DNA from 3 places in the Ensifer sp. NPDC090286 genome. Region 2 is predicted to be linked to each of the others. Evidence: riboswitches for the same ligand, from Rfam matches in the RefSeq annotation. Region 2 holds a riboswitch; each other region holds the start of a gene.
The links. Region 2 has a riboswitch for cobalamin ahead of cobU (bifunctional adenosylcobinamide kinase/adenosylcobinamide-phosphate guanylyltransferase). Riboswitches for the same ligand answer to the same signal wherever they lie in the genome.
Positions count from the first base shown of each region.

Region 1: linked by a shared signal. The riboswitch ahead of nrdH (glutaredoxin-like protein NrdH) and the one ahead of cobU (bifunctional adenosylcobinamide kinase/adenosylcobinamide-phosphate guanylyltransferase) in region 2 are both predicted to bind cobalamin.
Region 3: linked by a shared signal. The riboswitch ahead of bluB (5,6-dimethylbenzimidazole synthase) and the one ahead of cobU (bifunctional adenosylcobinamide kinase/adenosylcobinamide-phosphate guanylyltransferase) in region 2 are both predicted to bind cobalamin.

Region 1 covers NZ_JBIVYF010000005.1:255,635-258,901, reverse strand. Annotated here, with positions in the region: gene ACIQUG_RS25445 (acyl-CoA thioesterase) at 1-568, shown strand, start outside; cobalamin riboswitch at 721-948, shown strand; gene nrdH (glutaredoxin-like protein NrdH) at 1,337-1,558, shown strand; gene nrdI (class Ib ribonucleoside-diphosphate reductase assembly flavoprotein NrdI) at 1,571-1,987, shown strand; gene nrdE (class 1b ribonucleoside-diphosphate reductase subunit alpha) at 1,957-3,267, shown strand, end outside.
Region 2 covers NZ_JBIVYF010000001.1:1,016,547-1,019,813, reverse strand. Annotated here, with positions in the region: gene ACIQUG_RS04985 (MFS transporter) at 1-698, shown strand, start outside; cobalamin riboswitch at 1,030-1,484, shown strand; gene cobU (bifunctional adenosylcobinamide kinase/adenosylcobinamide-phosphate guanylyltransferase) at 1,619-2,143, shown strand; gene cobW (cobalamin biosynthesis protein CobW) at 2,147-3,211, shown strand.
Region 3 covers NZ_JBIVYF010000001.1:845,178-848,444, reverse strand. Annotated here, with positions in the region: gene ACIQUG_RS04175 (phytanoyl-CoA dioxygenase family protein) at 1-607, shown strand, start outside; gene ACIQUG_RS04170 (SDR family oxidoreductase) at 697-1,509, shown strand; cobalamin riboswitch at 1,592-1,805, shown strand; gene bluB (5,6-dimethylbenzimidazole synthase) at 1,851-2,546, shown strand; gene ACIQUG_RS04160 (DUF2865 domain-containing protein) at 2,559-3,267, opposite strand, start outside.

The DNA of each region.
Region 1 (3,267 bases), on a different contig from region 2:
CCAGATCGTCAGTTTCTCTGGCCGCCCGGTGCGCGTCGGGCGGCGCTCGATGGTCGTCGACGTCGAGATGGTGGCCGAAGACCTTGCGACCGGCGGCCGCGATCTTTGCTCACGCGGACAGTTCACCATGGTTGGGATGCCGCGGGACAAAGGTGCCGACTGGCACCTTCCGCCGCTCGCCGAGCCCGCGCCGGCTGCTCCCGCCGCCGATTTCGTCGGCATGACCGACATCGTTTTTCCGGGCCAGACCAACAGCGCCGGCGCGCTCTTTGGCGGCGATGCACTCGCCCAGATGACGAAGGCGGCCTTCGTCGCCGCGACCCGGCTGACCGGCAAAGCGATGGTGCTCGCCTCCTGCAGGAGCGATTTCAAGCGGCGTGTCGCCGCCGGAACGATCGTCGACACGCTGGCGCGCGTCACCCGGACCGGACGCAGTTCCACAACGATAGAGGTCGAGCTCTGGTCGGAAGAACTGCTCAGCGGCGGGCGCCTGCTGACCGTCACCGGGACTTTCGTGATGGTGGCCGTCGACAGCCGCAACCGCCCGGTTGCGGCCTTCGCCGCCTGAGCAAGCCGGGGGCGCCGCTCAATGGCGCCCTCGGTCCACAGGATTGATTGCGCGCCGCCATTTACTCCCCGTTATCCACACCGAAAAAGAAAAGACCGCTGCACCCCCGCCTTCAGCATATAGAACCTATTGACGCAGATTTGCGATGAACTACTATATCTAGTGTTCGAGGTTCTTCCGATTCGCAAGGATTGGGAGCTAAGACGGGAATACGGTGCGCCGGCGGGTTTTCCGCTCAGGCTATGCCGTAGCTGCCCCCGCAACTGTAGACGGCGAGCAACTGTCCGGAATTGGACCACTGAGGCATGAGGCCTCGGGAAGGTCGGGATGGAAGCTTTGACCCGTAAGCCAGGAGACCTGCCTCGAGCAACAAACGTCCACGGGCGGGGTGTCCGGAGGGGTTGAGTGCGTGGCAGGATGAGCCTGCCCGATCGTCTCGACATCTCCCCGGCAGCCTGTCGAAAGCTTCGGGGTGAAGTCATGTCAGTTTCTTCCAGTTCAGATCCACCTTCTGCGGACGGGTGCGCATTGTTGCGCGCCTGATCGAAAGGCCGCGCCCTGAGAGCCCGCATCTGCGGAAATTCCGGAGCGCCCGACCAGAACGAGCCGGCCCGGCTGCCTAATCGACCTTGGGCCAGCTTGCCGACATCCACTCCGATCGAGGCGACCGGGGAGCGATGTTTCGTGCCCTATCGCCAAGCCCACGGTTCGCGTTCGCGCGACCCGCCGATTTTTTGCGCCCATTTGCCAGACCCTCACGAGGAACCCATGTCGATCACAGTCTACAGCAAACCCGCCTGCGTCCAATGCACCGCCACCACCCGCGCGCTTGACCGCCAGGGCATCGACTATCGCATCGTCGATATTTCCGAGGATTCCGATGGCTTCGCGCTGGTGCAGGATCTCGGCTACCGGCAGGTTCCAGTGGTCGTCGCCGGCGAGCGGCATTGGGCGGGGTTCCGCCCGGACATGATCAGCGCGCTTTCCTGAAGGAGAGAAGCGATGGGGCTGATCGTCTATTTTTCCAGCCGCTCGGAAAACACCCATCGCTTCGTCGAGAAACTCGGCCTTCGCGCGGCCCGCATACCGCTCAAGGAAAGTAAGGATGCACTTACGGTTTCGGAGCCCTATGTGCTCGTCGTACCGACCTACTGCGGCGACGATGGCCGAGGTGCCGTGCCGAAACAGGTGATCCGCTTCCTGAACGACGCGGGCAACCGCTCTCACATCCGCGGCGTGATCGCAGCGGGCAACAGCAATTTCGGCGCGACCTACGGGATCGCCGGCGAGGTGATCTCGGCCAAGTGCCGGGTGCCCTACCTCTACCGGTTCGAGCTGCTCGGAACCGACGAGGACGTCGCCAATGTCAAAAACGGGATGGAACGATTTTGGACGTCACAACACTCGAACGCCCCCTGAAGGCGACGGAAGCGGCGCTGGATTACCACGCGCTGAACGCGATGCTGAACCTCTACGACGAGGAGGGGAAGATCCAGCTCGACAAGGACCGGCAGGCGGCGAAGCAATACTTCCTGCAGCACGTCAACCAGAACACGGTCTTCTTCCATAACCTGCGGGAAAAGCTCGATTATCTGGTGACCGAGGGCTACTACGAGCAGGAAGTGCTGGACCAGTATTCGTTCAACTTCGTGCGCGATCTCTACGACCACGCCTATTCGAAGAAGTTCCGTTTCCCGACCTTCCTCGGCGCCTTCAAATATTACACGTCCTATACGCTCAAAACCTTCGACGGAAAGCGCTACCTGGAACGCTACGAAGACCGCGTCTGCATGGTGGCGATGGCGTTGGCGCGCGGCAACGAGGCGCTTGCCCGCGACCTCGTCGACGAGATCATTTCCGGCCGTTTCCAGCCGGCGACGCCGACCTTCCTCAATGCCGGCAAGAAGAGCCGTGGCGAGCTCGTCTCCTGCTTTCTGCTGAGGATCGAGGACAACATGGAAAGCATCGGCCGCGCCATCAATTCGGCGCTGCAGCTTTCCAAGCGCGGCGGCGGCGTGGCGCTGTCGCTCACCAACATCCGCGAGATGGGCGCACCGATCAAGCAGATCGAGAACCAATCCTCCGGGGTCATCCCGGTCATGAAGTTGCTGGAAGACTCGTTCTCCTACGCCAACCAGCTTGGCGCGCGCCAGGGTGCGGGTGCTGTCTACCTGCATGCCCACCACCCCGACATCATGCGCTTCCTCGACACCAAGCGTGAGAACGCCGACGAGAAGATCCGCATCAAGACGCTGTCGCTCGGCGTCGTCATCCCCGACATCACCTTCGAGCTCGCCCGCAACAACGAGGACATGTACCTGTTCTCGCCCTATGACGTGGAGCAGGTCTATGGCGTGCCGCTCACCGAAATCTCGGTGACGGAGAAGTATCGCGAGATGGTGGAGGATGCCCGCATCCGCAAGCGCAAGATCAAGGCGCGCGACTTCTTCCAGATCATCGCCGAGATCCAGTTCGAGAGCGGTTATCCGTACATCATGTTCGAGGACACGGTGAACCGGGCAAACCCGATTGCCGGCCGCATCACCATGAGCAACCTCTGCTCGGAAATCCTGCAGGTGAGCGAGGCGAGCGAATTCAACGACGACCTCTCCTACAAGCACATGGGCAAGGACATCTCCTGCAACCTCGGCTCGCTGAACATCGCCGCTGCCATGGACAGCCCGGATTTCGGCCAGACC
Region 2 (3,267 bases):
TCCTGGTCGGTGCCTTGCTCTATGTGATGCCGCCAAACATGATCGTGGGGTCGTGCGCTGTCGCAAAGGTCGTTGGCGACATGCTGATCGCCAACAGTCCCATGGCAAGGAGGGCCACCGAGCGTCGTCCGCGAAGGCTGTTCTCCGTCCTGGCGAACGCTCCGCTGGCGCTGCTTCTGGCGATCGTCGCCCTCGATACCTTTACGATTGGTGCCATGCAGGTTGGCGCGGTGGCGAGCGTCACAGCCACCCTGGCAGGTGTTCTTCTCGGTGGATTTGCTGCCGGCGAGGTTTTCGGCGGCATTTTCTATGGCGCGCTGCGCGCACAACCATCGGTGAAGCGCGGCATGATTGCCTTTCACCTGGTGACGGCCTGCTTTTTCATCTTGATGAGCATGACGTCAAACCATTGGCTTCTGTTGCTGCTCTATCTCGGTGCCGGGGTTTTCAGCGGAGCCCGGGATGCGCTCGGCCAGCTCGCTGTCGGGCTGAGTGCCCGACCGGAGGATCGAACCGAGGCGTTTGGCTGGCTTACCAGCTTTATGTGGGCGGGCTACGGGCTCGGCACGCTTTTGTTCGGAAGCCTCGGCGAAGGATGGGGGGCGAGCGCCATTTATCTGGCCGCAGCCGCAGTCTCGACCACAGCGGTGATTGCGACGTGCTGGCTGAAAATCGTCAATCCTCAACCGAAAGAGTAGCGCTCCCGTGGGGCCGATTGGCGCACGGTGCACAGGACCATGCGGTCGAACGCGCGATCGCCGAACCATTTGCGGATGTTGATCATCATGCTGGCGAATTTGCCTCGGAACAGAGGTGCGCCAGAGCTTGAGGGCGCATTGGCGCATTCTGATAGCGATTTGGCACAGAATGAGAGTGTAAGGGCTCGAACCACGGGTGGAAGGCAGGCGGATACGCGACCGTTCTTGGCGGGCCGCGGCCGTCCGTTCACGGCTCGACAAATCGTCGCGTGGCGCAACTCGGCCGGGGAGGCGTCGCATGCGTCGATTGACTTTGCGCGGTCCGGTTCCTAATCATCGGCTGTTGGATGGTTCCTCCGCGTCGTGGCGACACGGGGGAATAATTGGGAATGTGACGGATGGACCCAAGTCGGGCATCCTTATCGCAGCCGACCCCGCGACTGTAGAACGGTCAGGGTTCGCCATCGGGTTTGGTGCCGGGTTGTCGGCCGGTTGCATGGGCAACCGGGGCAGGTCGGGGATCAAGCCGGAAAAGCCACTGGTGTGGCATCGTGATCAGCCGGGTTGGACGCCTCTTCTTCTACGAATCGTCCGCCTTTCACGAAGCCGCCCGCAGCGCCCGTGCGTCGGAGATGACGTGCAAAAGGTTCGCTGTCGGAAAAACGCCGGGAAGGTGAGGCGGGCCGTTCGGGTCCTGACATCGGAACCTTGCCCTTTGAGGGCGAGGCGATGTTTGGCCCCGTGACGCCGTGAGCCAGGAGACCTGCCATCCGACATGGGCATTCCGCCCGAGGGGACGTTTGTCTCCAACGCCATCACGGAGGTTGTTTTGGCTCGCAGATGTTTTCAAGAACGCGCCCTTGGCGCGCCCGACGGCCGTTGCCGCCTGCCGCTGATCTCGGCATGTTGAGGCAGCGGCGATGAGCAGTCTCAGCGACGGACCCGTGCTGGTTCTTGGCGGCGCCCGCTCCGGCAAGTCCGGCTTTTCCGAGAGGCTCGTCGAAGCGTCCGGCCTCACCAGACATTATGTCGCCACGGGACGCGCCTGGGACGACGAAATGCGCGCGCGCATCGACCACCACCGGATAAGCCGCGGCGAAGGCTGGACGACGCATGAGGAGCCGGTCGATCTCGTCGGCGTGCTGAGAAGCATCGACGATCGGGCTAACGTGGTCCTGATCGACTGCCTGACGCTGTGGGTCACCAATCTCATGCTCGAAGAGCGCGACATCGCGGCGGAATTCGCCGCCCTTGCCGCGTATCTGCCTGAGGCGCAGGCGCGTCTCGTATTCGTTTCCAACGAGGTCGGCCTCGGCATCGTGCCCGAGAACCGCATGGCCCGCGAATTCCGCGACCATGCCGGCCGGCTTCACCAGATCGTTGCGGAGAAATCCGCTGAAGTTTACTTTGTCGCGGCCGGTTTGCCGCTGAAAATGAAGGGTTGAAAAATGACCACTGCGAGAGCCAACCAGGGCAAGATCCCGGCGACCGTCATCACCGGCTTCCTTGGCGCCGGCAAAACGACGATGATCCGCAACCTGCTGCAGAACGCCGACGGCAAGCGCATCGCGCTGATCATCAACGAGTTCGGCGATCTCGGCGTTGATGGCGACGTGCTCAAGGGCTGCGGTGCGGAGGCCTGCACCGAGGACGATATCATCGAGCTCACCAATGGCTGCATCTGCTGCACGGTTGCCGATGATTTCATCCCGACCATGACCAAGCTGCTCGAGCGCGAAAACCGTCCCGATCACATCATCATCGAAACCTCGGGCCTCGCTTTGCCGCAGCCGCTGATCGCCGCCTTCAACTGGCCGGATATCCGCAGCGAAGTGACCGTCGATGGCGTCGTCACCGTGGTCGACAGTGCGGCCGTTGCCGCCGGCCGCTTTGCCGACGACCACGACAAGGTCGATGCGCTGCGCGTCGAGGACGACAATCTCGATCACGAAAGCCCGATCGAGGAACTGTTTGAGGACCAGCTGACCGCTGCCGACCTCATCGTTCTCAACAAGACCGACCTCATCGACGCCTCCGGCCTCAAGGCCGTGCGCGACGAGGTCTCTTCGCGCACCAGTCGCAAGCCTGCGATGATCGAGGCGAAGAACGGCGAAGTCGCCGCCGCCATCCTGCTCGGCCTCGGTGTCGGCACGGAAAGCGATATCGCCAACCGCAAGTCGCACCACGAGATGGAGCACGAGGCCGGCGAAGAGCACTCCCACGACGAGTTCGACAGCTTCGTCGTCGAGCTTGGCGCGATTGCCGATCCGGTCGCCTTCATCGATCGTCTGAAGGGCGTGATCGCAGAACATGACGTGCTGCGTCTCAAGGGCTTCGCCGACGTACCCGGCAAGCCGATGCGGCTGTTGATCCAGGCGGTCGGCGCCCGCGTCGACCAGTATTATGATCGTGCCTGGGCTGCCGGCGAGAAGCGTGGCACGCGCCTCGTCGTCATCGGCCTGCACGACATGGACGAGCAGGCGGTACGCGCCGCGATCACCGCGCTGGTCTAGATCGTTTCTTGAGTGAAATGACCTAACGCATTGAAATAATGCAGTTTCGGGCGGAG
Region 3 (3,267 bases), 170 kb from region 2:
GGCCGTGATCGAGCAGTATCCGGCGCATGTCCACAAGCTCTCGCCTGTCCTGACGCTGCAGGGGGCGGTTGCCCATTGCGACATGCCGCTCGAAAGCGGACCGACGCTCTTCCTGCCCTATAGCCAAACCTATGTGCCGGGCTATCTGGCGCTCAACCGGCCGGAGTTCCGCGCCTATTTCGACGCACACCACGTGCAGCTACCGCTCGAAAAAGGCGATGTCGTCTTCTTCAATCCGGCGCTCTTCCATGCCGCCGGCACCAACCGCTCGCAGGATATTCGGCGCGTCGCGAACCTGCTGCAGGTGAATTCGGCCTTCGGCCGCGCCATGGAAACCGTCGATCGACTGACGATGAGCGCGACGCTCTATCCGGCCTTGAAGGCCTTGCTGGCGGACGGCAAGCTGACGCAGGCGGAAGCGGCCAATGCCATCGCCTCCTGTGCCGAAGGCTACTCGTTCCCGACCAATCTTGACCGAGACCCGCCAATCGGCGGGCTGGCGCCGAAGACGCAGGCGCAATTGATGCGCGAGGCGCTCACTGCGGGAACGGGCGAGGAGGAGTTTCTAGCGGTGCTTGAGGCGCAGGCGAAGCGCAAGCTGAGCTGACGCGCGGGCTACCATTTGACAGGCTCCCGGCGTGGTTTCACCCGGGTGCCGCAGCCGTTTCAAACGAACATTTCCGAGGGAGAAATTCGATGAGTGGACAATTGCAGGGCAAGATCGCCATCGTTACCGGTGGTACGCAGGGGCTGGGCGCGACGATTGCTGGCCTTTTCGCCGAGCGCGGCGCCAAGGGTATCGTCATATGCGGACGCAACGCCGCCAAGGGACGGGCGAGGGCCGAGCAGATCGGCACGGCACATGGCGCGAAAGTCGTCTATGTCGAGGCCGATCTGGAGAAGGTGGACGACGCCCGCAAGGTGGTCGCCGCTTGCGACGCCGAATTCGGCCGGGTCGATGCGCTGGTCAACGCCGCGGCCATCACCGACCGCGGCACGATCCTCGATACCACGCCCGAACTCTTCGACCGCATGTTCGCGATCAACGTGCGCGCACCGTTCTTCCTGATGCAGGAAGCGGTGAAAGTCATGCGGCGCGAGAAGACCGAAGGCACGATCGTCAACATCGGCTCGATGTCGGCGATGGCCGGCCAGCCCTTCATCGCCGCCTATTGCTCGTCGAAAGGCGCGCTCGAAACGCTGACCAAGAACACGGCCTATGCGCTGCTGCGCAACCGCATCCGCGTCAACGGGCTGAATATCGGCTGGATGGCGTCCGAAGGCGAAGACCGCATACAGCGCGAGTTTCACGGCGCGGCTGCCGATTGGCTCGAAAAGGCGGCGGCCAGCCAGCCTTTCGGCCGGCTCGTCGATCCGGCCGAGGTGGCGCGTGCCTGCGCCTACCTGTCGTCGGCCGAATCCGGGCTGATGACCGGATCGGTGATCTGCTTCGACCAGTCGATCTGGGGCGCCTATGACGGCTCGCCGCATCCGGTCGCTCCGCTCTGAGGCGAGGCAGAAAGAAGCAGGTGGAAAGCGGCGCGTCCGGTTTCGCCCGGTTGGCGCCGCTTGTCTTTCTCAATTCCCTGTGCACTTAGTGCCGTCGTCAGGTGCCCGCGAAAGCGGGAGAATCGGGAATCCGGTCGATATTCCGGAACGTGCCCAACGCTGTGACGGGGACGATCGCGTCTAAGAGAGCCTTGAATTGATTCAAGGTTTTGCCACTGGATCTTCAATCGATCTGGGAAGGTGAGGCGATCGGTTGAACCGAAGTCAGAAGACCGGCCTGGCGAGATAGACCGAACCCCGCGTGGACGGCGGGAGGTTTTCGCATTGTTGGGGATCGAACGATGCTGACTGAACCGAAGGGCGGCCTTGCGGCTGCCGGTGCCTTTTCGCTGCAAGAGCGGGAGGCCGTCTACCGTGCGATCGAGACACGTCGAGACGTGCGCGATGAATTCCTGCCCGAGCCATTGCCGGATGATCTGATCAGGCGTCTGCTGGCGGCGGCGCACAGCGCCCCGTCCGTGGGCTTCATGCAGCCCTGGAACTTCGTGCTGGTGCGGGCGGAAGAAACGCGCGAGCGGGTCTGGCAGGCGTTTCGCCGCGCCAATGACGAGGCCGCGCTGATGTTCGAGGCGGAACAGCAGGGAAAGTATCGCGCGCTGAAGCTCGAAGGCATTCGCAAGGCGCCGCTCAGCATCTGCGTCACCTGCGACCGCACGCGCGGCGGCACTGTCGTGCTCGGGCGTACCCACAATCCGCAGATGGACGTCTATTCCACCGTCTGCGCCGTGCAGAACCTCTGGCTTGCAGCGCGGGCCGAAGGGGTGGGTGTCGGCTGGGTCAGCATCTTCCACGAGGCCGAGATCAAGGCGATCCTCGGCATCCCCGACCATATCGAGATCGTCGCCTGGCTCTGCCTCGGCTATGTCGACCGCCTCTATCAGCAGCCGGAACTCGCCGTGAAGGGCTGGCGCCAGCGCCTTCCGCTCGAGGGCCTGGTTTTCGAAGAAGGATGGGGATGCAGCAAGGAGAAGGCGTAAGGCCTCGCCCGATCAATTCTGGACCGGCTGATAGGCCGGTCCCTTCGGATGCTTGAGGTCGATCGCAGTTTCTTCCTGCGGCAGGTAGGTGGGGCCGACGACGCGCACCTTGTTCTTCGACGGATCATAGGGCCGCTCTTCGGGCGGCGCCTTGGCGGTCTCGCCCGCCGCTTCCGGCTTCTTCGTCTCGATGACGATGATCGACGACTGGTCGTCGCCGATCTTCGTTCCTGTCGTCTTCGGCGTGGTTGCGGCGGTCTGCGGTATCTGGCAGCCGCACTGGCCGGGCTTGCCGACGGCGCGGGTGCGATAGGCAAAGGCGTTGGGCATTTCGGTATAGGGACGGCCGGTCACGGCCGAGACCATCCTGTCGCTCTCTTCCGTGTTGAGCTCGTGGAAATAGAGTTCCGTCTCAGCCCCTGGGCAGCGGGCCCGGCAGGCCTGTTCGTCGCGTGGGAAATCGGCCGGCGTCGCATCGGACGAGATCGGGAAGAAGGCGCCGTCGCAGGTGCGCACGCACATGGTTCTGAGCGTGCCGCTATAGTAGCGCTCCTGCGGCGCGTAGCCGTCTTCGCCGTGTCCGAGCATCGGGCCGTAGGCGTCGTCCGGCGGTAGGTCGGCAACGATGTTGCGGTGGCTTTCCGGCACGTCCGGCTCGACGCTTGCGAACTCCTCGCGGTCGCCATAGCAACCGTTGATCTCAAGTGCAGCGAGGATGCGG